Regions from separate parts of the Sphingomonas sp. GC_Shp_6 genome, predicted to be linked through region 1. Evidence: riboswitches for the same ligand, from Rfam matches in the RefSeq annotation. Region 1 holds a riboswitch; each other region holds the start of a gene.
What was found. A riboswitch is a leader RNA that binds a small molecule or an ion and turns the genes downstream of it on or off. The one in region 1 is predicted to bind thiamine pyrophosphate.

Region 1 (9,561 bases):
CTGCTGCGTTCGGACGATGCGCAGGATTACGAGATGGTCTTCATCCCCGATGCGGACCGCGGCACGCTGTGCGTGTCGAGTCAGGTGGGCTGCACGCTCAACTGCACCTTCTGCCACACCGGCACGATGCGCCTCGTCCGCAACCTGACCGCGGCCGAGATCGTCGGCCAGGTGATGCTCGCCCGCGACGGCCTGGGCGAATGGCCAAGCCATCCCGAGGGGCGGATGCTGACCAACATCGTGATGATGGGCATGGGCGAGCCGCTCTACAATTTCGACAATGTCCGCGACGCGCTGAAGCTGGTGATGGACGGCGCCGGGCTCGCGCTGTCGCGCCGGCGGATCACGCTCAGCACCAGCGGCGTCGTGCCGATGATGGCGCGTGCGGGTGCCGAAATCGGGGTGAACCTCGCCGTCTCGCTGCATGCCGTGACGAAGGAAGTGCGCGACGAGATCGTGCCGCTCAACCGCAAATATGGCATCGAGGAGCTGCTCCAGGCGTGCGCCGATTACCCCGGCACCAACAACGCCCGGCGGATCACGTTCGAATATGTCATGCTGCGCGACAAGAACGACAGCGACGCCGATGCGCACGAGCTCGTCCGGCTGCTGCGCAAATACAAGCTGCCGGCCAAGGTGAACCTGATCCCCTTCAACCCCTGGCCCGGCGCGCCCTATCAATGCTCCACGCCCGAGCGCGTGCGGCGGTTTTCGGACATCGTGTTCGAGGCTGGCATCTCCGCACCGGTACGCACCCCGCGCGGGCGCGACATCGATGCGGCGTGCGGCCAGTTGAAGACCGCCTCCGAAAAGATCAGCCGCGCGGCGCGCGATGCGCAGGCGCAATCCGAACAGTCGGTGCCGGCCTGATTCACGCGGCCGCTCCCCATGGCTGATCCGGGCACGATCGCGCTGGCGGCGGGCGCGGGGCTGATCGGCGGCGCGATGAACGCGCTGGCGGGGGGCGGCACGTTCGCGACGATCCCGGCGCTCACGCTCGGCATGGGCCTCGATGCGCGGTTCGCCAACGCAACCAGCAACGTGGCGCTGATGCCGGGCGCCGCCACCAGCGCCTGGGCGTTCCGCGACGAACTCGGGCCTGTCGCCGGCGTGTCCATCCGACTGCTCTCGGCCATCACCTTCGTCGGTGGGCTGATCGGCAGCGTGCTTCTCTACGCGACGCCCAGCGGCCTGTTCGACGTCATCATTCCCTGGCTGTTGCTGATGGCGTTTCTCGTGATCGCGTTCGGCGGCCGGGCGTCGGCATGGCTTCACGCGCGCGTCACGATCGGGCCGCGCGCGCTCGTCGCGGCGCAATCGCTGGTCGGCGTCTATGGCGGCTATTTCGGTGGTGGCGTGGGGCTGATGACGACCGCGATCTACGGCCTGCTCGCCAACGCCACCCCGCGCGCGCTGTTCGCGCCGCGCACGCTGATGCTGGCGGTGGCCAATTTCGCCGCGGCGATCGTGTTCGCGGCGACCGGACTGGTGCGCTGGACGGCGTGCCTGCCGATGCTGGTCGGGGCGGTGGTCGGCGGATGGGCGGGCGCGCATCTCGGCCGCCGTCTCTCGCCGCGCGCGATCCGCTGGTGGACGCTGATCGTGACGGGCGCCACGACCATCGTCTTCTTCCGCCGCGCCTATGGGCTCTGAGGGAAACGAGGCCGGGCCGCGGGCATACTCCCCGCGGCCCGGCCCTGGGCTCAGGCGCTGACCGCTTCGGCCTTCGCGTTCACCTGGCTGGTCGCCAGATCGGTCAGCTTGTCGTCGGTCGCATATTCCTCGTCGAGCGTTTCCTTCAGGATCGCGGCGATGTCGTCGCGGCCCATCTGCTTGGCCCAGGTAATCATCGTGCCGTAGCGCGTGATCTCGTAATGCTCGACCGCCTGCGCCGAGGCGATCAGCGCCGCATCGAGCACCGCCTTGTCGGCGATGTCGCCGGCCACCTCATTGGCCTCCTTGATGATGCCGTCGATCGCCGGGCAGGTGACCGCCTTGGCTTCCTCGCCGCGGAGCTGGAAGATCTTCTCGAGCCGTTGGATCTGGCCTTCGGTTTCGCGAAGATGCTGCTCGAAGCCCGCCTTCAGCGCCGGGGCCGTCGCCTTTTCGATCATCTTCGGCAGCGCCTTGGTGATCTGGTTCTCGGCATAATAGACGTCCTGGAGCTGGTGGTGGAACAGGTCGTCGAACGTCGCGATGTCCTTGCTGAACAAACCCATGACATGATGTCCTTTCAAGTGGATCGACGGCGCCGCCGTCTGAAGCGGTAACGCGCACGCGCCCTCAGGGTCCCGCCCGCGTCCAAAGAGTTTTTCGGGGGCAGCGCGGGCGGTGGGGTGATGCTGTTATGCAACACCTGGGTCGGGATCGGTAGCGCGGTGGAGCCAACGCGCCGAGGGGGCGTTTCGGAACTGAAACATCTTCTGGAGCCCTCGCCTTGCGCCGATCCACCTTCGTCCTGTTCGCCGCGGCCTCCGCCGCCCTTCTCGCCCCCGCCGCCGCCATGGCGCAGGACAGCAGCGCCGGCGGCGGTCAGGCGATCGACCTGAACGCCAACCGCGTCACCGTGGGCGCCGGCGTTGCCACCGTGCCCAGCTATGACGGCTCGCGGCACAACGAGATCACCGGCATCGTCCAGGCGCAGGGCGTGTATGACGGCTATGCCTTCGCGGTTGCCGGCACGCAGTTCTCGCTCGATCTCATCCGCAATGCCCCCGGCCCGGTGTGGGACTTCCAGCTCGGGCCGGTGGTCAGCCTCAATTTCAACCGGGTGAGCCGCATCGACGATGCCCGCGTCGAGGCGCTCGGCAAGAAGAAGCTCGCGGTGGAACTCGGCGGCTTCGTGGGCATCGGCAAGACCGGCGTCATCACCAGCCCCTATGACAAGCTGTCGGTCAACGTCACCTATGTCCATGACGTGACCAACATCTACGACAGCTATGTCGTCACCCCGACGATCAACTACGGCACGCCGCTCAGCACCAAGGCCTATGTCGCGCTGTCGGGCAGCGCGAACTATGCCGGCCGCGGTTACGCGCAGAGCTATTTCGGCGTCGATGCGTTCGGTTCGGCGCGCTCGGGCCTGCCCGTGTTCAACGCCAACAAGGGCTGGAAGAACTATAACCTCACCGCGCTCGGCAATTATTCGATCACCGGCACGCTGCTCCACGGTCTGTCCGTCGTCGGCGGCGTCTCCTATTCGCATCTGATGAACGATTTCGCGGCGAGCCCGCTCGTCAGCATCGAGGGCAGCCGCAACAATTGGTACGGCGCGCTGGGCCTGGCCTACACCTTCTGATTTTTCCGCCGCCGCCGACGCGGCGCGTGGATTTCGAAAATAACTTCGACCCGTCATGCATCCGCATGGCGGGTCGATGCGTATCTGCGCAGGATGATCGGTCCTCGCCCTGTCCCCGCATCCGTTTGCGGCATGGGCCTTCGTGTCTTCTCCAAGTAATCGCAGGTGTTTTTCAAGTATCTGGCTGCATCTCCTGCTTGCAACATATTGAAATTCAACTAGTCTGCGACTCACAACGAAATCCCAGAGGGAGGTTGCCAGCATGTCCGACAGTCAGAAACTGATCGAAGCCTTTGACGCGCGCGTCGAACGGCGGAACGATCGCCGCGCTTTCTTCACTACCGCGCTCGGCGCCGCGGCCGTTGGCGCGGGTGCTTTCGCCTTCGCCAGTGCGGCCTCCGCCCAGTCGGCGGCGAACATCGGCGCGCAGCAGGATCTCGACATCCTGAATTTCGCGCTGAACCTCGAATATCTCGAGGCGAATTTCTATTCCTATGCGGTGTTCGGCACCCCTATCGCCGCGTCGATGACGACGGGCACGGGCACGAACGGCTATACCACGTCGGCGACCTACAATGCCGGCGCGCGTGCGGTGAACTTCCAGGATCCGGTCGTTGCGGCCTATGCCAAGGAAATCGCGCAGGACGAGATCAACCACGTCAATTTCCTGCGCTCGGCGCTCACCTCGGCCGCCGTCGCGCAGCCGACGATCGACGTCGGTATCACGCCGACCGGCGCGTTCAGCACGGCTGCGCGTGCAGCCAAGCTCATCCCGGATGCGGGCACCGGCAACACCCAGACGAGCTTCTTCGACGTCTACGCATCGGACGACAATTTCCTGCTCGGTGCGTTCATCTTCGAAGACGTCGGCGTCACCGCCTATAAGGGCGCTTCGCCGCTGATCTCCAACGCCACCTATCTGTCGGCCGCAGCCGGCATCCTGGCGGTGGAGGCCTATCACGCCTCGTTGGTCCGTACCGTCCTGTACGCACGTGGCACCAGCAGCGGCGGCACGGCGATCCCGGCAGCCTATGGTGGCGGCACCTATCCGGCGCGCACCCCCATCCCCGCGCTCATCACGAGTGCCACGGCGATTTCGGACGCACGCGACAGCCTGGATGGATCGAGCGACGACGACCAGGGCATCGCCAGCTCCACGATCAACGGTGCCAACGCGACCAACATCGTGCCGACGGACTCCAATGGTCTGGCCTATAGCCGCACGCCCGGCTCGGTGCTGAACATCGTCTACCTGTCCAAGGCGGCCATTACCGCCGGCGGGTTTTTCCCGAACGGCGTGAACGGCAACATCAAGACCAGCACGCTGCAGTCGTAAGCCCTTGCATTCGGGAGAGATCCGATGACCGATACGAACACGATGATGGAAATCATGGCGGCGACCGAGAAGCGTCGCGCCGAACGCCGCACCTTTCTGAAATATGCCGGCGGCGCCACCGCCGCGGTCGGCGGCCTGTCGCTGCTCGCCGCCTGCGGTGACGACAACAATCCGACGCCGACCCCCACGCCCACTCCGACGGCGACCGCCACCACGGCGCAGGTCGATATCGACGTGCTGAACTTCGCGCTGAACCTTGAATATCTCGAGGCGAGCTTCTACTCCTTTGCGGTGTACGGCACCGGCCTTTCGTCGGCGAGCATCTCGGGCACCGGCACGGTCGGTACGGTCATGGGCGGCCGCGCGGTGACGTTCACCGATCCGATCGTCGCGGCCTATGCCCGCGAGATCGCGGCGGACGAAGTGGCGCACGTCAATTTCCTTCGTTCCGCGCTCGGTTCTGCCGCCGTCTCGCTGCCGTCGATCAACATCGATGGCAGCACCTCCTCCGGCGCCTTCAGCCAGGCGGCGCTGGCGGCCAAGATCATCGGCCCGGGGAGCCCCAACCCGAACGCGACCACCTTCGATCCCTATGCCTCGGACGAGAGCTTTCTTCTGGGCGCGTTCATCTTCGAGGACGTCGGCGTCAGCGCGTACAAGGGTGCCGCCCCGCTGCTGGTGAACAAGACCTATACCGAGGCCGCCGCCGGCATCCTCGCAGTCGAGGCCTATCACGCCGGCCTGATCCGCACCGTGCTGTACCGCAAGGGGCTCACCGTCCCCGCGCTCGTCACCTATGCGAACAAGATCAGCGACGTCCGCGACGCCGTCGACGGGTCGAGCGACGACGATCAGGGCATCACCAATGCGGACGGCTCGGCCAACATCGTGCCGACCGATTCGAACAGCATCGTGTTCGGCCGCACGACAAGCCAGGTGCTGCACATCGTCTATCTGAACGCCGCCATCTCCAGTTCGGGCGGGTTCTTCCCGAACGGCCTGAACGGCAACATCGTGGCGAGCACGGCGAACACCTGATCGCCCCGCCACCGCGTTCGAGACGAGCCGCGCGATCCCCGGATCGCGCGGCTCTTTTTCGTTGGCGTGGGCGCGGTCGCGCGCTTATGCTCCGGCCATCCCCGGGGGAGCGCTTCGATCCGCGCTTGAGAATTGGGCAGGAGCCCATGACCCGCTGAACCTGATCCGGTTGACACCGGCGGAGGGAGGGAGCGGTTCCGGCTCCCGCCGCCATCGTCCTCGCTCCGACCTATTGGAGCGCGACTTATGCCTGTCCCGAACAAAGCCGATGGGGCCGCTATCCACGCGGCGAACGCGCCGATCGGCGTCACTACCGGCCCGATCCGCGGCAGTCGCAAGATCCATGTCGGCGAACACCGCGTGGCGATGCGCGAGATCATACTCGATCCCTCCTGCACCGAGCCGCCGCTGCGCGTCTACGATACCAGCGGCCCCTATACCGATCCGAAGGCGACGATCGACATCGCCGCCGGCCTGCCGCCATTGCGCCGCACCTGGATCGAGGCGCGCGGCGACGTCGAACCCTACGGCGCACGCGAATTGCGGCCCGAGGACAATGGTCAAATCGGGCCCGACCGTTCGGGCGGCGTGGCACGCTTCCCCCAGGCGGTGAAACGGCCGCTGCGCGCGCGCGCCGGCGCCAATGTCAGCCAGATGCACTATGCCCGGCGCGGCATCGTCACGCCCGAGATGGAATATGTCGCCACGCGCGAGAATCTCGGCCGCGCGCTGCGCAAGGATCACGTCCGCGACGGCGAGTCGTTCGGCGCGAGCATCCCCGATTTCGTCACGCCCGAATTCGTCCGCGACGAAGTGGCGCGCGGCCGGGCGATCATCCCCAGCAACGTCAACCATCCCGAATCCGAGCCGATGGCGATCGGTCGCAACTTCCTCGTCAAGATCAACGCCAATATCGGCAATTCGGCGGTGGCCAGCAACGTCGCGGCCGAGGTCGACAAGCTCGTCTGGTCGATCCGCTGGGGCGCGGACACGGTGATGGACCTGTCTACCGGACGCAACATCCACGACACGCGCGAATGGATCATCCGCAACTCGCCGGTGCCCATCGGCACCGTGCCAATCTACCAGGCGCTCGAAAAGGTCGGCGGCGTGGCCGAGGAACTGACCTGGGAAATCTTCCGCGACACGCTGATCGAACAGGCCGAGCAGGGCGTGGATTATTTCACCATCCATGCCGGCGTCCGCCTCGCCTATATCCCCATGACCGCCAGGCGCGTGACCGGGATTGTGAGCCGCGGCGGCAGCATCATGGCGAAATGGTGCCTCAGCCATCATCGCGAGTCGTTCCTCTACGAACGGTTCGACGAGATCACCGAGATCATGAAGGCGTACGATATCGCCTATAGTCTCGGCGACGGGCTGCGCCCCGGCTCGATCGCCGACGCGAACGACGAGGCGCAATTCCGCGAGCTCTACACGCTGGGCGAACTGACCCACCGCGCCTGGGCGCAGGACGTGCAGGTGATGATCGAGGGCCCCGGCCATGTGCCGATGCACAAGATCAAGGAGAATATGGAAAAGCAGCTTCAGGTCTGCGGCGAGGCGCCCTTCTACACCTTGGGGCCGCTGACCACCGACATCGCACCCGGTTACGACCATATCACCAGCGGCATCGGGGCTGCGATGATCGGTTGGTACGGCACCGCGATGCTCTGCTACGTCACCCCCAAGGAGCATCTGGGCCTGCCCGACCGCGACGACGTGAAGACGGGCGTCGTCACCTACAAGCTCGCCGCGCACGCCGCCGATCTCGCCAAGGGCCACCCGGCCGCGAGGATGCGCGACGACGCGCTGAGCCGCGCGCGTTTCGAATTTCGCTGGCGCGACCAGTTCAACCTGTCGCTCGATCCCGACACGGCGGAGCATTATCACGACCAGACGCTGCCGGCCGAGGGCGCCAAGACCGCGCATTTCTGTTCGATGTGCGGCCCGAAATTCTGCTCGATGAAGATCACGCAGGAGGTGCGCGACTTCGCCGCCGGCCGCGCCGCGCACAACGCCGCTTTGGGCGACGACGGCGGCCCCGCCCGCCGCGACTTCGCCGCGAAGCCCGGCCCGGCAGACGCCACGTTCATCCCCGTCGAAGAGGCCGAAGCCGGCATGGCGCAGATGCGCGAAACCTTTCGCGCGAGGGGCAGCGAAGTGTATCTGCCAGCCGCGGAGTAAGGGCACCCCAACACCATGGCCTTCACGATCCTGCCCTATGACGATGCCCGCGCCGCGGACTTCCACGCCATCAACGCGGCGTGGATCGAGGATATGTTCGTGCTCGAGGACCATGACCGCCACGTCCTTGCGCACCCGCGCGAGGCGATCGTCGACAAAGGCGGAGTGATCCTCTTCATCGCCGCGCCCGATGGCCGGATCGTGGGCGCGGGCGCGCTGATGCAAACGGAACCCGGCGCCTATGAGCTCACCAAAATGGGCGTCCGTGCCGAAACACGCGGATCGGGGGCAGGCGCGGTGCTGCTCGCGGCACTGATCGAACGGGCGAAAGAATTGCCCGGCATCGAGACGCTGTACCTGCTTACCAACCACGCCTGCGAAGCGGCGATCCACCTCTATGAGCGCGCCGGCTTTCTACACGACGCGGCGATCATGGCGCGCTTCGGCCACAGCTACGATCGCTGCGACGTGGCCATGCGCCTGCCTCTCGTCCGGACGTAACGAACCCACGTCGTGACAAAGGGCGCGCATCACCGTGTACGTGGGTGCGCCCGCTCAATCCCGCACCACCACGCCTTTCCAGAACGCCACCCGCCCGGCGATCTCGGCGGCGGCGGGTTTGGGATCGGGGTAATACCACACGGCGTCGGGGTTCTCGGCGCCGTTCACGGCTAGCGTGTAGTAATGCGCGGTGCCCTTCCAGGGGCAGATGCTCGTCGTGGCGCTGGGGCGCAGGACGTCCGGCTCGACCGAGTCGCGCGGGAAATAGGAATTGCCCTCCACGATCACGATGTCGTCGCTCCGCGCGATCAGCATGTCGTTCCAGCGTGCCTCGGCCATGACGTTCCTCCTGCCCGGCGACGCGGTACGCGCGCCGTCGGAGGGAAACGCACCGCAGGGCTCCGGGTGTCCGGCGGATCAGTCGGACGTCGGCGGCGTCGCGGGCTTGCCCTTGGTCGTGGGGTTGGAGGCATTGCCCTTGGGCGGCTTGACGGCCTTGGGCTTGCGCACTTCCTTGTTCGATTTCATCTGGCCCTTGGCCATCGCGGACGTCCTTCGGGGCGGGAGGCCCCGATAGGGCTTACACCTTTTGCCGGCGCGATGACATCAGCGCTTGCGGACGAACTCGGCGCGCAGGACGAGGCCCTTGATGCCGTCGAACTTGCAGTCGATCTCCTGCGCGTCGCCGGTCAGGCGGATCGCCTTGATGAGCGTGCCGCGCTTCAGCGTCTGGCCCGCGCCCTTCACGGTCAGATCCTTGATGAGCGTCACCTGATCGCCGTCCGTCAGCACGTTGCCGACCGAATCGCGCACCACCACCCCGGCGTCGTCCGCCGGTGCCGCGACGCTGCCGGCGGCGATCCATTCGCCGCTCGCCTCGTCATACACATAGTCGCCGTCGCTCATGTCCGTCGTGCCTTCGCATGCGCGCGGGCGAAATCGCCCAGCCCCTTGTCGGTGCCGCAGATCCGGTCCCAGATCCGGAAATACAGGCCGAAATTGCAGCCATATTGCTCGTGATGGCGCTGGTGGTGGCTCGCGGTGATGAGCCAGCCGCCGAGCGGCCCGGCCCACAGCGCCCTCGGAAACAGCTCCCACCCCATATGGTTGGTGACGCCCATCACGGTCATCACGCTCAACACCACCGCCAGCGCGCCGATATGGATCGGGATCAGGAACACCAGCACGGGGATGACGAATG
Region 2 (9,561 bases), on a different contig from region 1:
TCAAATAAAGGCGGATAGTTGCATCGTTGCCGTTCCAAGGCAAGGATGTGGCCACGTCAGGCTACCTCGGACACGTCCGTCGCCTCGAACTCGGCGAAGGCGGAACGCACTTTGCTCGCGGTCGCCTCGTCCGGCGTGTCGACCATTACGACGATCGTATCATGCAGCGGAGTATCGGTGCGAGCCTCCGGGCTGGGACCACCGGCCTTACCGTCCGAACCCGCCTGTTCCTGGCCAACGCTGTTCTCGATGCCGGCGGCGGCAATGAAGATCGCTGCCCGATCCAGGCCGAACTCCTGCACCAGCCGTTCGACGGTCATCTCCGCTTCGCGGCGTGTGTCGAAGGTAGCGCTCAACATGATGCTCATACTGGCTTTGCGATCTCGAAAAGGACGGGTGCCCGCCGCGCGGCGGGCACCCGTGTGAATCAGGCGTTTTCGGCTTGCAGGTTGACCGACGTCTCGGCGAGCTTGGTCATATACTCGTCGCCGCCGTAGATCTCCTTGGTCGCCTCGGCGAGCTTCTTCGCGTCGTCCTTGAGGCCGAGCGCCTTGGCATAGGCGGCCGCCGTGCCGAACCCGGCGATACCGTAGTGGGTCATGCGCTGATACTGGGCGATAATCAGGACATCGAGCACCGGCCCCTTCTTCGGCCCTTCCTCCAGCACGTGCTTCGTCGCTTCGGCAACGAGGCCTTCCATGCCCTTGCAATGCTCCTTCGAGACCTTTTCGTCCTGCGCGGCGATCAACTCCTTCAGAACGGCGGTGTGCTTCGCGATCCCCTCCTGCGAGGAGGTCAGCATCTCCTTGAGCTTGGCGTCACTCGCCTTGCTCGTGATCTTCTTGAGCACCTTCGTCATCTGGTCATTGGCGGACCACAGGTCCTTCATCTCGTCAACGTACACGTCCTTCAGATCCTCGGGGGTCGACATCGGCAGGCTCCTTATCCGCCATAGCTGGTTGCCTGGCTTGTTGGCGGAGCGCCCGGATGAAGCGCGGGTTCCGTCTTCACAGACAAATGCCATCCCGCATGCGAGGGCTCGCGGTAGCGGCGACCGCTTACGCGGCTCGCGAATAATCTTGCTTGGTTGATACACGCAGTCGCGGCACGTTATCGCGACCGGCGCACGCACCGGTCCGGCTACGGTGGCGGAAAGGATTACCATGACGCTCTATTGGCTCTACGACCTGCCGAGCTGGCTGTTCGCCACCATCGTCATTGCGTTCTTCGTCGTCTTCGGGGTCGGCGGATTGCATCTCACGCGTGGCTGGGTGAGGCAGATCCACAAGGTCGACCACTCGCACAATGACATCGTCGGCTACTTCCTGGCCGCGCTGACGGTATTCTACGGCATCACGCTCGGGCTCGTGGCAATAGGCACATGGGAGACGTTCTCGGCGGTCGGCGACAAGGTGGATGGCGAGGCCGCGGTCGTGGCGAGTCTATATCGCGATGTCGGCTCGTACCGGGAACCCGTGCGAAGCGAACTTCGGCACGACCTGTCGGGCTATCTGGCGAACGTCATCACCGTGAGCTGGCCGCTGCAGCAGCAGGGAATCGTGCCAACCGAGTCCGGCAGATACGTCAACGCGTTCCAGGATCACCTCATGGCCTACGCTCCCGCGGCTCCGAACGAGCAGATCCTTCAAGGCGAAGTGTTCAAGCAGCTGAACGTCCTGATCGAGACCCGGCGGGCGCGGCTCAACGCCGTCGACCGCGGCCTTCCGGCGCCGATTTGGGCGCTGGTGGTGATCGGTGGCCTGCTCTGCATCACAACGACATGGTTCTTTCACACGGCGAGCTACCGGATGCACTTGTGGATGACGGTTCAGATGTGCGCGCTGCTCGGATTGCTGGTCTTCATGGTCGGCATCCTCGACAATCCGTTCCGGGGCCGGGTGAGCGTCGGCAGCGGTCCGCTCGAACTCGTACGCGCGCAACTTGTCGAAGCCCCGGTAGCCAACAACGTTCGCATCCCGTCGAGGCCGGCGGCATCCCGCCCGGCCGTAACGCCGAACTAACATCCGAAAGACGCCCTAATCTAACTACTTCCCGCATCGTCTCCCTCGACCTAAAAGGCGGTATCCCCGGGGAGCCGCTGACGCGCGACTGAGAGGTGGGCGGCAGCCCACGACCCGCTGAACCTGATCCGGTTGAACCCGGCGTAGGGAGGGTCGACGGCAGGTCCGTTGTCTCTCCGCATGGAGTGGACACGAAACGATGATCAGGCCGGCTTTCCATCACCACCGATCCGCCGCGCCGGTGCGACGCCTGGGCCTGCCGGCGCTCGCGGCGGGATTGCCGGCCGTCTTCTTCGCATCGCCAGCGATGGCGGCGGGCCAGCAGGTCGCCACCGCTTCCGCCGACCCGGCGGAGGTCGAGGTCGTCGGCCGTCGCGATCCCGAAGCGCTGCTGCCCGAGCAGACGGCCCCGAAGGCGGTCAGCGCGATCTCGTTCGAGTTCATCGACAAGCAGGCGCCGACGCTCAACGCGTTCCAGCTCGTCGCGCTGCTGCCGGGGGCGAACGTGGCGTCGAGCGATCCCTATGGCCTGTCGACCAGTTCCAGCCTCACGCTACGCGGGCTCGGCCAGGACGAAATCGGCGTGCTGCTGGAAGGAGCGCCGCAGAACGACATCGGCTATTACTACGCCTATCCCTCGCAATTCACTGATGCCGAAAACCTGCGCCGGATCACGCTGGCACAAGGCGCGGTCGACATCGATTCCCCCGTGGTGAGCAGCGCGGGCGGGCTGCTGTCGCTCATCCTCGACGATCCCAAGGGGACGCGCGGCGCACTCGTCGACCTGTCGCGGGGCAGCTATGCGGAGCGGCGGTCCTTCGTGCGGCTCGACAGCGGCACGATCGGATCGACCGGGCTTCGGGCTTTTCTCTCCTATTCGAACAACCGCGCGGACAATTGGCGCGGCGCCGGCTACGACCTACGCCAGCACGTCGACGCCAAGCTGCTGGAAGAATGGGGTGCCGGCAACCGCGCAAGCATCGCGGTGTCGTTCAACGACACCGACACGTCGAGCTATCTCAGCCCGACGCTGGCGCAATGGAACGCTGTGGGCCGCGGCTTCAACTACGACAAGCGCTACACCGACGGGGACACCAACTACTGGCGGCTGTATCGTAGCCCGTTCCGCAACGTCTACGTCTCGGTGCCGGTACATCTGGCGCTGGGCGACCGGCTGGCGCTTGACAGCACGACCTACGGCCAGTTCGGCTATGGCAACTCGCCCTACGGGACGCAGCTGTCGACGACGGGCAATTACCTCGGCGCGGAGCCGCTCGCGCTGCCGATCGCGCTTCCCGGCGCGGTGGACGGGACGGCGACGGTGCTGGGCAACTTCACCGGCGACCAGTTTCGCGCCGGCGACGTCGCCAAGCTCACGCTCACCGCAGGCGCGCACCGGATCACCGCCGGGCTGTGGTTCGATTACGGGACCGACCACGACGTCCAGTCCTATACCTCGATCGCCGCCGACGGGCACCCGATCGACCAATGGGGCTATGCGGCCAACGCGATCCACACCGCCGACGGCCGGCTGCTCGCTTACGAGGACGAGCGGACGGTGACCGTCACCAAGGGGTTCTTCGTCGCCGACGCGATCGCGGTGACGCCGCGCCTCACGCTTGATGTCGGCTTCAAGGGAGTCGACGTGCTGCACGACGGGCGCAACTACCTGCCCGGGCCACAGGCGCGCGTGCGGTTCGACGGCTTCGCCGCGCTGCCCCGCGCCGCCGTCCACTACCGGCTGGGCGATCGCCAGCAGCTCTTCGCCAACGTGACGACCAGTTTCCGCGCGCCGGATGAATACACGCTCTACGACGGCTATGACGGCGGCGTGGTGGGCCGGCAGGGGACCACCACGCTCCGGAACGAATATTCCGTCTCCGAGGAGGTGGGCTATCGCTACGTCGGTCCGGTCGTGTCGGCGTCGCTGACCGCGTTCCACTATCACTTCCGCAACCGTCAGCTCGCGACGGTGGTCGAAGTCGGCGGCGCGCTCGTCAATTCGACGATCAACGCGGGGCGACAGACGTCCGCGGGGGTCGACGGCGAGATCGACTATCGACCGGCGAAGGGTCTCAGCCTCTACGCCTCGGGCGAATATTTGCACGCGCGGCTGGACGACGACCTGCCGGCCGACGGCGACCTGCTGCCGACGCGCGGGCGGCGTGCGGTGTCGAGTCCCGCGGTGCAGTTCGGGCTGGGCAGCACCTATGACGGCGGCCGCCTGTTCGGCAGCTTGGCAGGCAAATACATCGGCCGCCAATATTCGACGTTCACCAACGACGAGAGCATCGCGGGCTATGCGACAATCGACCTATCGATCGGCGTCCATCTCGTCGGGCTGATCGACGCGCACCGCACCGACCTGCGCCTCAACGTCGTCAACGCGGCCAACCCGCACGTGCTGTCAGGCGTCGAGGCGATCGGCACCAACGCGCAGGACACCGTCGCGCGCGGCGGCACGATTATCCCCGGATCGCCGCCTGCCTATTTCGTCGGCAGCGGCCGCGCGGTCGTGGCGACGCTCTCGCGCGCGTTCTGACGGTGGTGGTCGCGACGCCGGACGGGGCACACCGCGTGCACGGCATTGGCACCGGGCTGGTGGCGCCGGCATGGCCCGCGATCACGGCGGCTGAGGCTGAAGCGATCCTTGCCTGTTATCCGGTGGCCGGGCGGCTCGTCGCCTTGCGCTGGCACTCGCCGCGCCCGTTCTCGGCGGCGACGCTGGTGGAAACCGGCGGAGGCGCGTTCTTCCTCAAGCGGCATCATCGGCGATTGCGCACGCTCTACGCGCTCGCGCCGGAACATGCGTTCGTCGCCCACCTCGCCGGTGCGGGGCTGTCGGTGCCGGAGATCATCGTCACGGACAACGGCGCCACCGCGATCGCGCTGGGCGACTGGACCTACGAGCTACATCGCAAAGCGCCCGGCCTGGACCTCTATCGCGATCGGCCGTCGTGGACGCCGTTCCTCGCGCATGGTCATGCCCAGGCGGCGGGTGCGGCGCTCGCCCGGCTGCACGTCGCGGCCCGGGGGTTCGACGCGCCCGACCGCGATCCCCAGCCGCTCGTCGCCAGCCTCACGATCCTGACCGCGCCCGATCCGCTCGCCGCGGCACAGGACTATGTCGCCGCCCGCCCGGCGCTCGCGGCGTTCCTGGCGGACAGGCCGTGGCGGGGCGAGCTGGCCGCGCTGCTCGCGGCGAATGCGGACGGGCTTGGCGAACGGCTAGCGGCCCACCCGTCGCTATGGACCCACAACGACTGGCATCCGTCCAATCTCCTGTGGACGCCCGCGGGCGACGTCCGCACCATCTTCGATTTCGGTCTCGCCACGCGCACGTGCGCGCTCCACGACCTCGCGACCGCGATCGAGCGCACCGCGATCGAGTGGCTGGGCCTCGGGGAACGGGACGATCTTGCCAATGCCGGCGCCGCACGCGCGACCCTCGACGGGTATCGCATCATACGGCCGCTCAGCGCCGCCGACCTCGCGACGCTCGTCCAGCTGCTGCCGCTCGTCCACATCGAGTTCGCGCTGTCGGAGATCGACTATTTCGCTGGCATCGTCGGCCGTCCCGATCAGGCGGCGGCTGCGTGGGACGATTATCTGATTGGCCACGCACAGTGGTTCCGTTCGCGGCCCGGACGCGCGTTCCTCGACCAGCTGGCGGAGGATTGATGTCGGGGCTGGAGATAATTGCCGTCGCCGTCAGCTTCCTGGCGATCTGGCTGACGGCCAGGCGATCGATGCTATGTTGGCCGCTCAACCTGCTGGCCTGCGCGCTGTATTTCAAGCTGTTCCGCGACGTCCGCCTCTATGCCGACATGGCGCTGCAGGCGGCGTTCGGCGTCAGCATACTCTACGGATGGGTCAGCTGGAGCCGGAACAAGTCCGATGCCGGAGCGATCGTCGTCGCGCCGGTGCCCACACGACAGTTAAGCCTCGGTCTCGCGGCCGGTGCCATCGGCGGCATCGTGATCGGATTTTTCACCAGCCGCTACACCGATGCGGCGCTCCCCTGGATCGATGCCACGTTGAGCAGCTTCAGCCTCGTCGCCCAATACTGGGCCGCGAGGCGACACGCCGCCAACTGGCTTCTGTGGGTCGTGGTAGACACGATCTATGTTGGCATGTTCCTCTTCAAGGGCCTGGCGTTGACGGCCGGGCTCTATGCCGCGTTCGCGGTGCTCGCGAGCCTCGGATACCGACGCTGGCAAGCGACGCGGATCCTTCCGAACGAACGGACGCCAGCGTGACCACCCACGTCCCGCCGGCCTGAAGCGGGACGTGGAGTGATCGTGGCGAATTCACGCGTCTTTCCGGTCCGCTACCAGTTCCGAAGTCACGGCTTCGACCGCCGCCAACCGCTGCTCCTGTTCGGTCGGCAGCGCCTGGGTGGCGCGGCGCACCGACAACTGTGCTGAAGGGTCAATCGGGCGGATGATGGCATAGACGCCGGCCGCGACCGCGCCGCCGATCAGCGGCGCGACGATGAATAGCCACAGCTGCCCGATCGCCGCCGGCCCTGCGAACAGCGCCGGCCCGATGCTGCGCGCCGGGTTCACCGACGTGTTAGTGACAGGGATCGAGACGAGGTGGATCAGCGTCAGGCAAAGCCCTATCGCGATGCCCGCGAACCCGACCGGCGCGGCGAAGTCAGTCGAGCCGAGGATCGTCAGCACCAGCAGCGCGGTGAGCATGACCTCGATGAGGAACGCCGAGGTCATGCCGTAACCGTCGGGCGAACGTGCACCGTAGCCGTTGCTGGCGAACCCGCTCGCCGCCGCGTCACGCAGCTCTACCGTGCCGGTGTCACCACCCTCGAGACTATTAAAGAACTCGTGCTTACGGCAGCGGTGATGAGGTGACTCACTGCTGCATAGCCAAAAGGGGCATGATGGGTCACCAAGTCGCGCAAGGCGCGCTGTTCTACGCCTTTCGGCTTGATGATCATCTACCCGCTGACCACCTGCTCAAGCGTATCGATGGCCTTCTCGACTTCGGCTTCGTTCGGGAGACGTTGGCAGCCAGCTACAGCTCAGCTCCTCGCCGCCGCGCCAAACACCTCAATCGCAATGCCGCAGAGGATGGAGACGCGGTCGCCGAGGTTCTCGCCGTCTCCTTCGCAAAGCGGCCATGACCTGAAAGATGCCCACTTACATCTCGCTCATGCGTTAGCGGCGAAAATCGTTCGGCCCCGAAAAGCGTCCTAGCACGTTGACATAGATCACACTGGAGTTCGTCCAATCTGTCACGTGCTTATCATCGAAGATGACCCATTCGTAGTCATGCATCTGTCAATGCTGGCAGAAGATGCGGGCGCTACGTCGATCGGCACAGCCGACACCGAGGCTGAAGCTGTAATAGCGGCTCAGGATCAACGACCGGACGTGATCCTGTCCGACGTTGGTTTGATAGAAGGAACTGGGCCCAATGCGGTTGCACGCATCTACACCGATTGCGGCCACATACCTGTCATATTTGTTACGGGTACCCCCGACGAGTGCGAGCCATGCCACTATGCCGCCGCGATCCTGGGCAAGCCCGTGAATGATCGGGCGCTGATCGCGGCCTTCGCCAAGGTAGCCCCATAGCCGCGTGTAGATGCAGCCTTGCACCCGCATGCCAAGTTCTGCGGCGTCCTCCTACCTGCTTTTCCTTCTAGCGCGCCGATCCCGCTCTGCTATTCCCATGCGGCATGTCACAACATACAAAGCCGACCTACGAGGAGCTAGAAGCCAGACTGGCTCAGGCAACTAAGCATCTGCGCCAAGCAAATTTCGAGGCGCAAAGCACGAAGGAGGCGAGCGATACACGCTCCGCTATGCAGCGTAGCAGCCGCTTTCGCGAGGTAAGCGAAGCCCATTCTTCCGCCACTGATCTCGCGCAACGCGAAGCGCTACATCGCGCGATCCTTGATAGTTCAACCGAATACGCGATCATCTCGCTTGATTGTAGCGGGATTGTGACGAGCTGGAACGAGGGCGCCGTTCAGACGATGGGCTGGACTGAGGATGAGATGCTGGGAAGACCGGCTCATGTTTTCTTTACGCCTGAGCAGATCGAGGACCGCATTCCAGAGCTGGAAATGAGCCAGGCAATCGAGACCGGCCGCGGCGAGGACGAGCGCTACCATCTCCATAAGGATGGCTCGCGTTTCTGGGCAAACGGCTTGATGATGCCGCTTGAAGCCGATGGGGAGCACATCGGCTTTGTCAAAATTCTGCGTGATCGGAGCATCCAACACCGCGCAGAAGAAGACTTGAAGAGGGTGGCGGCGGAGCTGGCGTTTGATCGCGCTACGCTCCGCGCCGTATTTGAAAACGCCCCGGTCGGACTTTCGCTTGCAGCAGCACCGACGGGGGAGTCCATTCTAATTAACGAGCAGATGCGTCGGCTGAGTAAGCGTGACTTCTCGGCTGGTGGCATGGACCGCTATCTTGGCGCGGGTGCCATCCATGAGGACGGCGCTCCGTACGCTCTGGACGACTATCCTCAGGTGCAGGCAATCCGACACGGGATAGACACGCATGCGGCACCATTTCTGATTGAGCGGCCAGACGGTACCCGACTTAGGACCGAGATCAGTTCCGTGCCGCTGCTTGATGCGCAAGGCAGCATTACGGGTGCAGTCAGTGTCGTGGTCGATGTTCACGAGCGTGAGCAGGCGATCGAGCAGCAGGAAATTCTGACCGGCGAGCTGGCACACCGCATGAAGAACACCATGGCTATGGTACAGGCGATCGTGCATCAGACCCTGCGATCAGCTTCCACACTTGATGAAGCGCGCGAAAGCGTGACTGAACGGTTCGAAGCCTTGGCCCGCGCACAGGACCTGATCACCGCCAGCAATTGGCAGGCATCCGATCTTGGCGGGGTGGTGAAGACCGCTCTGGCATCGGTCAACGACGGCGAGTGTATCGCCATCAACGGCGAGCCGAGTAAGGTCGGCGCAAGAGCCGCGCTATCGCTGACGCTGGTACTGCACGAACTGGCGACCAACGCCGTTAAATACGGTGCATTGTCAGTTCCTGAAGGACGCGTGATGATCGATTGGCATCGGCAGGATTGTGGCGGTACCGAGCGTCTTGTGTTTACTTGGTCAGAGCAGGGCGGTCCTCCGGTGCAGGCTCCTACCCGGAAAGGTTTCGGAACCCGCCTGATCGACAGCATGGGGCGATCGTTCGGCGGTCGCAGCGAGTTGCGTTATTCGCCAGAGGGCGTGTGCTGGCTGGTCGAGGCAGATCCGGCACGGCTCCTAATCCTTTGAATTGGTGGAACACCCGCTGCGCTCAAACTTTGGACCGTCCATGCCTGATCGCACCAACACCGTCGTACTCGTCGTTGAGGATGAGCCGTTGATTCTCATGAACGCGATGCAGACGTTTGAGGACGCCGGCTTCGAGGTGGTTGACGCCTATGACGCCGAACACGCTCTCATCCGGCTGACCGAACGACCCGACATCAACGCCATGTTCACTGACGTCAATATGCCGGGCCGCTTCGATGGGGTGGAGCTTGCTCGGATGGTTCATGA
Region 3 (9,561 bases), on a different contig from region 1:
TGCGCAGGGTGCGCTGCGCATAAGCGACGGCATCGCGGTCGCCGGGCGTGATCGTGCGGCGCAAGCCCGGATAGGCGACCCCGCGCGCCGGCGGAAACGGCGCGAGCGCGGCGGCGGTCTCCACCACCGCCGGGATCGACTCGTCCACTCCGTCGAGCACGAGCACGCCATGGCCGCCCGTGCCGATGGCGTGCTGCGTCGCCTGGACCATGCTTGCCGCTCTCCCTCGTTCGTGCATGTCTTTACAGAGGCGCGGGCAGCCTGCCTATTCGCCGCCTGCCGCGCGTTGCTGTGCGGCGCGTTCCGTCAGCGTCTTCAGCGTTTCGTCGAACCGGCCTTCGCGTTCGGCCTGGCGCAGGAACTGGACCTCGTCGACCAGGATCTCGCGCGGGGTCGGCTGCTGCGCGAACTGCGCCGCGACCGCGTCGGCAAAGGCCTGCAGCGGCATATAGCCGGGGCGTCGCGCCTGACCCGGCGTCAGGTCCGTCTGAACGCCGGGCGGCGCCACCTCGATCACCTCCACCTTGCCCGCGAGTTGCGTGCGCAAGGACACGGTATAGGAATGCACCGCCGCCTTGCTGGCCGAATAGGTCGGCGCGGCGACCAGCGGGACATGGGCGAGGCCCGAGGTGACGGTGACGATCGCGGCGTCGGGCTGCTGCGTCAGATGACCGATCAGCGCGTCGGTCAGCCGGATCGGCCCCAGGATGTTGATCGCCAGCGTCGCCTCGGCGTCGGCGAGATCGCGCGGCGCGGTCAGGTCTTCGAACTTCATGATGCCGGCATTGTTGAACAGCACGTTGAGCGCCGGGAAATCGGCGACGATCTGCTTCGCGAACGCCGTGACGGCCGCGGCATCCTCGACGTCCAGGGTGACCGGGTGGATGCGATCGCGCCCCGCCGCCGCGCGATCGAGTGCATCCCGGCGGCGCCCGGCGATGATGACGGTGTCGCCCCGATCATGGAAGCGGTGGGCGAGGGCTTCGCCGATGCCGCTGCCGCCGCCCGTCATCAGGATGGTGTTGCCGCTGGTCTTCATGGGATGTGCTCCAGGCTGGAAGAGGATCGTCCGCGTCAATGATCGCGGCGCCGGATCGTTCATCGGCGTGGACGTTCACGCCGTGGCGCGTCGACCCGGCAGGCGGAACCGTCGGCGCGGGGCGCGAACCGGCGCGGGGGCGAGCGCGGGCTGGAACAGGCGCACGATCAGGTCGCCGGGCGCCGGCGCGTCGTCGTGCTCGGGGCTGAACAGCGAAAAGGCGCCGGTGGCGCTGACCAGCGCGACGGGCCAACTCGGCTCCCGCGATGCCTTGATCGGCACGCCCTCCGCAACCGGCTCGACGACGAAGGCCGCGCCTTCCTGCATCAGGTCCGACAGTCGCTGGTGGCCCAGATCGGCGTCGACCGCGATCTTGCCGCGCCATTCGCGCGAGGCGGCGTTGCGGCCGGAGCTTTCGTCCGGTGCGGTCTGATAGACGCGCTCGCGGCCGAACTCGCTGGCGAAACGGGTGCAGACCAGTCCGTTATACGCGTCGTCGGGCGTGGCCGCGAGCAGATGCTCGTAGTCGCGCAGATCGACCACCTCCTCGCCCAGCACCGACAGCACCTCGACCCGCATCGTCTGCAGCCCCGCCAGCCGCGCGGCCTTGAGCGCGAGGGCGGAGCGGTCGAGCATCAGCACGGGAACGCCCGCGCCGCGCAACGCCTCGCCGAGCGCCACCGTGAAGGCGGAGGCGCCGACGATCAGCAGCCCGCTGCGCCCGCCCGAGGCGAGGCCCAGGCGGCGTGCCAGCGGCGCGAGCGTGAGGCCGTGCAGCACCACCGTCGATGCGATCACCGCGAAGACGAGCGGCAGCACCAGCCGGGCATCGGGATAACCGGCATTGGCCAGTCTTTCCCCCGCGACGCCCGCGATCGCGGCGGCGACCACGCCGCGCGGCCCGATCCAGCCGACCAGCAGCCGTTCGGCCCAGGTCACCTTCGCCCCGATCGTCGCAAGACCGATCGCCAGCGGCCGCGCGACGAACAGGATCGCCAGCGTCGTCGCCGCGATCGGCCAGCTCAGCATCGTCACGGTCTGCCGGTCGATATTGGCGGTCAGCAGGATGAACAGGCCGGAGACGAGGAAGACGGTGAGCGATTCCTTGAAGCGGCGCAGTTCCTGCAGGCCGGTGACGTCGATATTGGCCAGCACCACGCCGAACAGCGTCGCGCCGACCAGGCCCGTCTCGGGCTGCACCGCTTCGCCGGCCGCGTACACGCCGAGCGCGCCGGCCAGCAGGATCGGCGTTTTCAGATATTCCGGCGCCAGGTCGCGGCGGAACAGCGTGCGGATGCCGAACGGCACGATCAGCCCCAGGGTCGCCGCCACGCCACCGCCCACCAGCGTGCGCCACGTCAGCCGCAGCAGCGCGTCCCCCGTGCTCATCGTCGTCGACAGCGTCAGGAAGCTCAGCACCAGCAGCGTGACGGTGGCGCCGATCGGATCGTTCACGATCGCCTCCCATTTCAGGAAGGACGCCGGCCTAGGTTCGAGCTTGGCCTGCCGCAGCAGCGGCATGATGACGGTCGGTCCGGTGACGACGAGGATGGCACCCACCAGGATCGCCACGGGCCAGCTCAGCCCCGCGACGAAATGCGTCGCGAGCGTCCCGAACACCCAGTTGAGCGGCAAAGCGACCGCGACCAGGCGGAGGACGCCCGAGCCGGCCGAGCGAAGCTCGCGCAGGTTGAGGTTCAGCCCGCCTTCGAAGACAATGATCGCCACCGCCATGCCGATCGCCGGGCGCATGACCTCGCCCAATGCCACGGATGGCTTCACCACGCCCGCGATCGGACCCGCGATCGCGCCGATCACCAAGAGCGGGATGATCGCCGGCAGCCTCAGCCGCCAGCCGAGCCACTGGCCGAACACGCCGGCGACCGCCACGCCGACGATCAGGAGCAGGATCGTGTCTTCCATGCGGGGCGGCCTTCAGATTCGCGTGCGGCAACAAGGCCATGGCCGATGGCTGTAGCGGTTCACCCGGTCGGCGCCAGCCGCGCGATCCTGTTTCCACGGTTATCGCGTGGCGTATCCGATCCTTCGCGCGGCAGATGCGCGCGCACGGCATCGTTGAAATGTTCGGCCGCCACGCCGATCAGCGTTCCCGCGAGCACGTCACCGACATAATGCGTGCCCCGCGGCACCTGGGCGGCGGCGACGGCCATGGCCGCGGTCCGTGCGGCCATGGCATGCTGCGGATAGCTTCGCGCAAAGGCTTGCGCGACGGCGATCGCGCCCGCGCTGTGGCCGGAGGGGAACGCCGTTTCCTCATGATCGTCGCTGTCGCCTGTCCGGACGGCGGGATCGTCGCCGCTGTCGGGCCGGGTGCGGTCGATCACGGCCTTGACGCCGCTCTTGCCCCAGGTGGCCATGGTGTGTGCGGCCAGCATCTTCACGCCGGTCCTGAAAAGACGGCCGTCGCGCCGGATGGCGCCGGCCGTCATGGTGGCGGCGCAGATCAGCCGCATCTGCGGTTGGTCGCCGATGTCACTGACCGCACCGATCACGCGCATCGGCCACGTGTCCCGCTGACGGTTCAAGCGATCGGAAATTTCGCCGTCCGCCTGCGCGAGTCGGGAGAGCAACTGTGTTGGTGTCATCTGGCAGGAACCGCCGAGGCGGCGCGTTGGGTCCCTGCATGATCGCGCGATGTCAGGCCGATGGCCGACCAGCATATGCCGGCTCCGATCGGCGCGACGCTCCTGTCGACAGTGGCTAATCGATCGGGGCGATGCCCGCCTCCGCGAGAATTTCCGGTGCACGGGTGCCGAGTTCGAATTGGCAACGCCGTCCCTGGCCCGGCATCGTCTTCATGCGTTCCAGTCCTGCGACCGGGAGGGTCGAGCACGGCACCGCGGGCAGATAGATCGCTCGACCGCACCAGGCGCATTCATTCGAGCCCAGCGCGCTGGGCTCCGTCGCCCATGGAAGATGCACGTCCTCTCCGACCCCGGCGTCCAACAGATGCATCAAGCGTCCCTCCCTTTATGAAAGGGCAACAGCGAGACGGCCATTTCCGTTCCGCCGAATGCGACTGGACCGTCCGTCATGTGGCCGCCCTGCAAGGCGACCTGGCGCTTTCAGGCGACCGGCGAACGGGCGTGTACGTGCCCCATCCGACAACGCGATCACAAAGAAGCGGGGCGGCATCGCTGCCGCCCCGGTCGATCAATAGCCGCGATCATTGTGCTTGGCGCGGTAGATGTGCCGGCTCGCGCGGTTCTCGCGCTGCTGGATACGGGCCCGATCGTAGCGCGTGAGGCGCCCACCGTCGCGATAGCGCATATGCGCTTCCTGCCGGTCGATCGAACGCTGCTGATGTTCGACGCGCGCGGCCTCGCGCGGGGTCAGCGTTCCGTTGCGGATGCCGCGATCGATGCGATGCTGCTGGTCATAGTGACGTTGATCGACCGACTGGGCCTGTGCGGCGCCCGTCATCAGACCAAGTCCCAGCATCGCGGCGGCAACTCGAGTGGCAATCTTCATGTCGTCTCTCCTTAGAAGGAACGTGATAGGGCCGCGAGGCTGAACGCGCCGGGAACGCGGCTTGCAGCATCGGTTCACGCGGTGAAGCGTGATCCTGCGTTCGCCGATCGCCTTGCAGCCATTCCCCATACGAGATTGACCGCAGCCGCAATGCTTTGCATCCTGCGCGAAGGGAGATCGGTTTATGATCGCAATGGCGTTCGTTCTTTCGATGGCGGCGGCTCCGCCATCCGCCGAGGCCGCGACCAAGGCCGCGATCGCGCGCGTGCGGCGGGTCGATCCGGCGATCCACGCCGTGATCGCGCTCGATCCGACCGCCATCGCCCAAGCGCGTGCGCTCGATCGGAGCCGGGCGGCGCGGGGTGCGCTGTTCGGGATGCCCATCCTCATCAAGGACAATATCGAAACGACGGGGCCGCTTCCCACCACCGCCGGCAGCATGGCGCTGCTCGGCAACGTCACCGGCCGCGACGCGCCGCTGGTGGCGCGCCTTCGCGCCTCGGGCGCGGTGATCCTGGGGAAGACCAATCTGTCGGAATGGGCGAACATGCGCTCGTCGGCATCCATCTCGGGTTGGAGCGCGGTCGGGGGCCAGACGCGCAATCCCCATGCGCTCGATCGCGATCCCTGCGGATCGTCGTCGGGCAGCGGCGCGGCGGTGGCGGCGGGGCTCACCGACGCCGCGATCGGCACCGAAACGGATGGATCGATCACCTGTCCGGCCTCGGTGAACGGCATCGTCGGCCTGAAGCCCACGGTCGGCCTCGTCAGCCGCACGCATGTCGTGCCGATCAGCCACAGCCAGGATACTCCGGGCCCGATGACGAAGGACGTGCGCACCGCCGCGCTGGTGCTGCAGGCGATCGCCGGCACCGACCCGGCCGACGGGGCGACCGCCGAGGCCGATGCGCATCGCGGCGACTATGCCGCCGCGCTCAGGCCCGATGCGTTGAAGGGGGTGCGGATCGGCGTGATGCGGTTCGTGGGACCATGGTCCCCGGCGGTCGAGGCGGTGTTCGCACGCGCGCTCGATGTCCTGCGTGCCCAGGGCGCGACGCTGGTCGACGTCGCCGCACCCAAGGATCGCGAACGGATCGGACCCGCCGAACTCGCGGTGCTGCTGACCGAACTGAAGGTCGATCTCAACGCCTATCTCGCGACCACGCCCGCGACCGTCCCGTCGCGCACCCTGGCCGATCTGATCGCGTTCAACCGCGCCAACCCGCGCGAACTGGCGTTGTTCGGGCAGGACAGTTTCGAAAAGGCGCAGGCGACCAAGGGGCTGAGCGACCCCGCCTACCGCGCGGCACGCGCGCTGTCGCTGCGGCTCGCGGGGCGCGACGGAATCGACGCGCTGCTCGCTGCCAACGGCGTGACCGCGCTCGTGGCGCCGACGATGCCGCCCGCCTGGAAGATCGACGTGGTGAATGGCGATCAAGTCGCCGGCAGCGGCCCCGCCGATCTCGCCGCGGTGGCGGGCTATCCGCACCTGACGGTGCCGATGGGTGCGGTGCGCGGGTTGCCGATCGGCCTGTCGTTCGTCGGCCCGGCGTGGAGCGAGGCGCGGCTGCTCGGCTATGGCTATGCCTATGAACAGGCGTCGGGCGCGCGTCTCGCGCCGACCTTCGCCCCGTCGGTAGAGGGCGACGCGGCGACGGCGCCGTTGCTGGCACCGCTCCACCCCGCCACGCCAACCCCTGTCTCCGTTCGGTGAGCGTCGTCTAAGCCACGATCGGGAGCTACGGGACCGAATGCCGTTCGTGGTTCCATGCGGCCGCCGCGCGATAACAGTATGCACATGGCAGCGAACGCCCTAGACGATCCCCTCCCCGGGGGGCCGCTGACGCGCGGCTGAGAGGTGGGCAGCAGCCCATGACCCGCTGAACCTGATCCGGGTGATACCGGCGTAGGGAGGGTTGGCGGTCTCTTCCGTTGTCCCTCCATGTGGAGTGGACGTGAGACGATGACGGTTATGGCTTGGCGTGATAACGGCGCGACGGTCCTCCGGGGCGGCGCGCTCGCGCTGATGCTGGGTGCGCCGATGGCGTTGCCCATGGTGGCATCGGCGCAGCAGGCCGCTGCCGCCGATCCCGTGCCGGTGGACATCCGGGTGATCGGGCGCCGCGATCCGGAGGACCTGCTGCCCGACCAGACCGAGCCCAAGGCGGTCAGCGCGATCTCCACGGCGTTCATCGCCAAACAGGCGCCGACGCTCAACGCCTTCCAACTGGTAAACCTGCTGCCGGGAGCGAACGTGTCGTCGAGCGATCCCTATGGTCTCTCGACCAGTTCGAGCCTTACCCTGCGCGGATTGGGCCAGGACGAGATCGGCGTGCTGCTGGAAGGCGCGCCGCAGAACGACATCGGCTATTATTACGCCTATCCCGCGCAGTTCGCCGATGCCGAGAACGTGAAGCGGATCGCGCTCGCGCAAGGCGCGGTCGACATCGATGCCCCGACCATCGGTGGCGCAGGCGGGCTGTTGTCGCTGTCGCTCGACGATCCGCAGGCACGGGCCGGCGGTCTGCTCGACGTCTCGGCCGGATCGTACGCCGCCGCACGGATATTCGCCCGGATCGATACCGGGACGATCGGGCGAACCGGCCTGCGCGGCTTCGTCTCCTATTCGTACACGCGCGCGGATAATTGGCGTGGCGCGGGGTACGACGTCCGCCAGCATGTCGATGCCAAGCTGCTGGACGAATGGGGCGACGGCAACCGCGCCAGCCTGGCATTGTCGTTCAACGCGGCCAATTCCTCGACCTATCCCAGCCCCACGCTCGCGGACTGGCAGGCGTCTGGCCGCGGCTTCAACTACGACGCGCGCTACACCGCGGGCGATACGAATTACTGGCGGCTCTACCGTGCGCCGTTCCGCAATTTCTACGCCTCCGCGCCGGTGCACCTGACGCTCGGCGACGCCATCGCGCTCGACAGCACGACCTACCTGCAGCTCGGCTATGGCAATTCGCCTTATGGGACGCAGTTGAGCACGACCGGCAATTTCCTCGGCAACGAGGCGCTGGCCCAGCCGATCGCCTTGCCCGGCGCGGTGGACGGGGTGGCGACCGTGCTGGGCAACTATACCGGCGATCAGCTTCGTACCGGCAACGTCAGCAAGCTGACGCTGACCGCGGGCGCGCACCGCATCACCGCTGGGCTGTGGTTCGATTACGGCACCGACCGGGTGATCCAGTCCTACACGCCGATCAACGCCGACGGAAACCCGATCGACCCATGGGGTCACGAGGCGAACGCGATCCGCACCGCCGACGGCCGTCTGCTCGCCTATGAGAACGAGCGCACGGTGACCGTGACCAAGGCGTTCTTCCTGGCCGATCATGTGACGCTCACGCCGCGGCTGTCGGTGGATGTCGGGTTCAAGGGCGTCGACGTCCTGCGGGACGGTCGCAACGATCTGCCCGGCCCGCAGACGAGGGTTCGTCTCGACAGCTTCGCGGCGCTGCCGCGGGCGGCGGTCCATTACGATCTCGACGATCGTCAGCAGATCTTCGCCAACCTCACGACCAATTTCCGCACGCCGAACGAGTTCACGCTGTTCGACAGCTATGAGGGTGGCGCGCTGAGCGGTGCGGGCACGACCGTGGTGAAGAACGAATACGCGATCTCGCAGGAACTCGGCTATCGCTATATCGGGCCGAGCCTGTCCGCGTCGGTGACCGGGTTTCATTATGATTTCCGCAACCGGCAATTGGCCACGATCGTCGATGTCGGTGGCGCTCAGGTCAGTTCGACGCTGAACGCCGGATCGCAGCGATCCTACGGCGTCGATGCCGAGATCGACTATCGCCCGGCGCGGAGCGTCAGCGTTTATCTGTCGGGCGAGTATCTTCATGCGCGGCTGGGCGACGATCTGCCGGTCGGCGGGGACCTTTTACCCACGCGCGGCAAGCATGCGGTGTCCAGCCCGACGTTCCAGTTCGGCAGCGGCGGCACCTATGACGACGGACGCCTCTTCGGCAGCTTCGCGCTGAAATATGTCGGCCGCCAATATGCGACGTTTATGAACGACGAGAGCATCAAGGGCTATGCCACGCTCGACCTGTCCGTCGGCCTGCACCTAGCCGACTGGATCGACGGGAAGCGTACCGACCTGCGCATCAATGCGATCAACGTGACCGATCCGCGCGTGCTGTCGGGCGTCCAGGCGGTCACCACCAACGCGCATGATGCCACCGGCCGGGGCGGCACGGTGATCGCTGGTTCGGCACCCGCTTATTATATCGGAAGCGGGGCGGCCGTGATGGCGACGTTGTCGCGCGGATTCTGAGCGTGACCGGCCACCGGGTTCACGGCATGGGCACCGAGATGACTGCCCCGACCTGGCCGGCTATCACCGCCGACGAGGCGGCGGCGACGCTCGCGCACTTCCCGGCGGCGGGGGGGCTGACCGGGGTCCATTGGCATTCTCCCCGGCCCTTTTCCGCTGCGGCGTTGGTCCACGCCACGCACGGCGCGTTCGTGCTGAAGCGCCATCATCGCGGCGTGCGCTCGCCGCAGGGGCTGGCGGAGGAACATGCGTTCGTCGCGCACCTGGGACGCGGCATCTCGGTGCCCGGTCTGATGACGGCTACGGATGGGACGACGGCCATCGCGCTGGGCGAGTGGACCTACGAGTTGCACCGCCAGGCGCCGGGCGCCGACCTGTACCGCGACCGGCTGTCATGGACGCCGTTCCTGTCGCACGCGCATGCTGGCGCAGCCGGCATGGCGCTTGCGCGGCTGCATCGGGCTTCGCAAGGGTTCGATGCGCCGGCACGCCGCAGCCAGCCCCTCGTCGCCAGTTTCACCATCCTGCCCGCCGCCGACCCGATGGCGGCGGCGGAGGCCTATGTCGCATCGCGGCCGGCGCTGGCTGCATTTCTGTCGAAGCGGCCGTGGCGGCGGCAACTGGCGGCGCTGATCGCGCCATCGGGAGACAGGCTGGCGTCGCGTCTGGCGGCCGAACGATCGCTGTGGACGCACAACGACTTCCATCCCTCCAACCTGTTGTGGAGGGCGGACGGAGC

Region 2: linked by a shared signal. The riboswitch ahead of OXQ95_RS15850 (TonB-dependent receptor) and the one ahead of thiC (phosphomethylpyrimidine synthase ThiC) in region 1 are both predicted to bind thiamine pyrophosphate.
Region 3: linked by a shared signal. The riboswitch ahead of OXQ95_RS11440 (TonB-dependent receptor) and the one ahead of thiC (phosphomethylpyrimidine synthase ThiC) in region 1 are both predicted to bind thiamine pyrophosphate.

The regions. Positions count from the first base shown of each region.
Region 1 is NZ_JALNUO010000010.1:65,784-75,344, reverse strand. Features, by position in the region: gene rlmN (23S rRNA (adenine(2503)-C(2))-methyltransferase RlmN) at 1-870, shown strand, start outside; gene OXQ95_RS12620 (sulfite exporter TauE/SafE family protein) at 889-1,653, shown strand; gene OXQ95_RS12615 (ferritin-like domain-containing protein) at 1,704-2,219, opposite strand; gene OXQ95_RS12610 (MipA/OmpV family protein) at 2,438-3,298, shown strand; gene OXQ95_RS12605 (ferritin-like domain-containing protein) at 3,561-4,634, shown strand; gene OXQ95_RS12600 (ferritin-like domain-containing protein) at 4,659-5,672, shown strand; TPP riboswitch at 5,766-5,876, shown strand; gene thiC (phosphomethylpyrimidine synthase ThiC) at 5,919-7,859, shown strand; gene OXQ95_RS12590 (GNAT family N-acetyltransferase) at 7,875-8,360, shown strand; gene OXQ95_RS12585 (DUF427 domain-containing protein) at 8,415-8,699, opposite strand; gene OXQ95_RS12580 (hypothetical protein) at 8,778-8,903, opposite strand; gene OXQ95_RS12575 (alkylphosphonate utilization protein) at 8,967-9,266, opposite strand; gene OXQ95_RS12570 (sterol desaturase family protein) at 9,263-9,561, opposite strand, start outside.
Region 2 is NZ_JALNUO010000017.1:56,431-65,991, forward strand. Features, by position in the region: gene OXQ95_RS15835 (hypothetical protein) at 57-368, opposite strand; gene OXQ95_RS15840 (DUF892 family protein) at 428-1,165, opposite strand; gene OXQ95_RS15845 (DUF4239 domain-containing protein) at 1,164-2,021, shown strand; TPP riboswitch at 2,079-2,188, shown strand; gene OXQ95_RS15850 (TonB-dependent receptor) at 2,329-4,563, shown strand; gene OXQ95_RS15855 (phosphotransferase) at 4,608-5,702, shown strand; gene pnuC (nicotinamide riboside transporter PnuC) at 5,702-6,280, shown strand; partial or broken gene OXQ95_RS15865 (aquaporin) at 6,332-6,805, opposite strand; gene OXQ95_RS15870 (hypothetical protein) at 6,922-7,164, shown strand; gene OXQ95_RS15875 (response regulator) at 7,325-7,618, shown strand; gene OXQ95_RS15880 (PAS domain S-box protein) at 7,723-9,294, shown strand; gene OXQ95_RS15885 (response regulator) at 9,335-9,561, shown strand, end outside.
Region 3 is NZ_JALNUO010000008.1:125,985-135,545, forward strand. Features, by position in the region: gene OXQ95_RS11405 (DUF6445 family protein) at 1-211, opposite strand, end outside; gene OXQ95_RS11410 (SDR family oxidoreductase) at 266-1,039, opposite strand; gene OXQ95_RS11415 (sodium:proton antiporter) at 1,115-2,962, opposite strand; gene OXQ95_RS11420 (phosphatase PAP2 family protein) at 3,022-3,720, opposite strand; gene OXQ95_RS11425 (hypothetical protein) at 3,761-4,018, opposite strand; gene OXQ95_RS11430 (hypothetical protein) at 4,214-4,531, opposite strand; gene OXQ95_RS11435 (amidase) at 4,716-6,245, shown strand; TPP riboswitch at 6,352-6,461, shown strand; gene OXQ95_RS11440 (TonB-dependent receptor) at 6,585-8,822, shown strand; gene OXQ95_RS11445 (phosphotransferase) at 8,849-9,561, shown strand, end outside.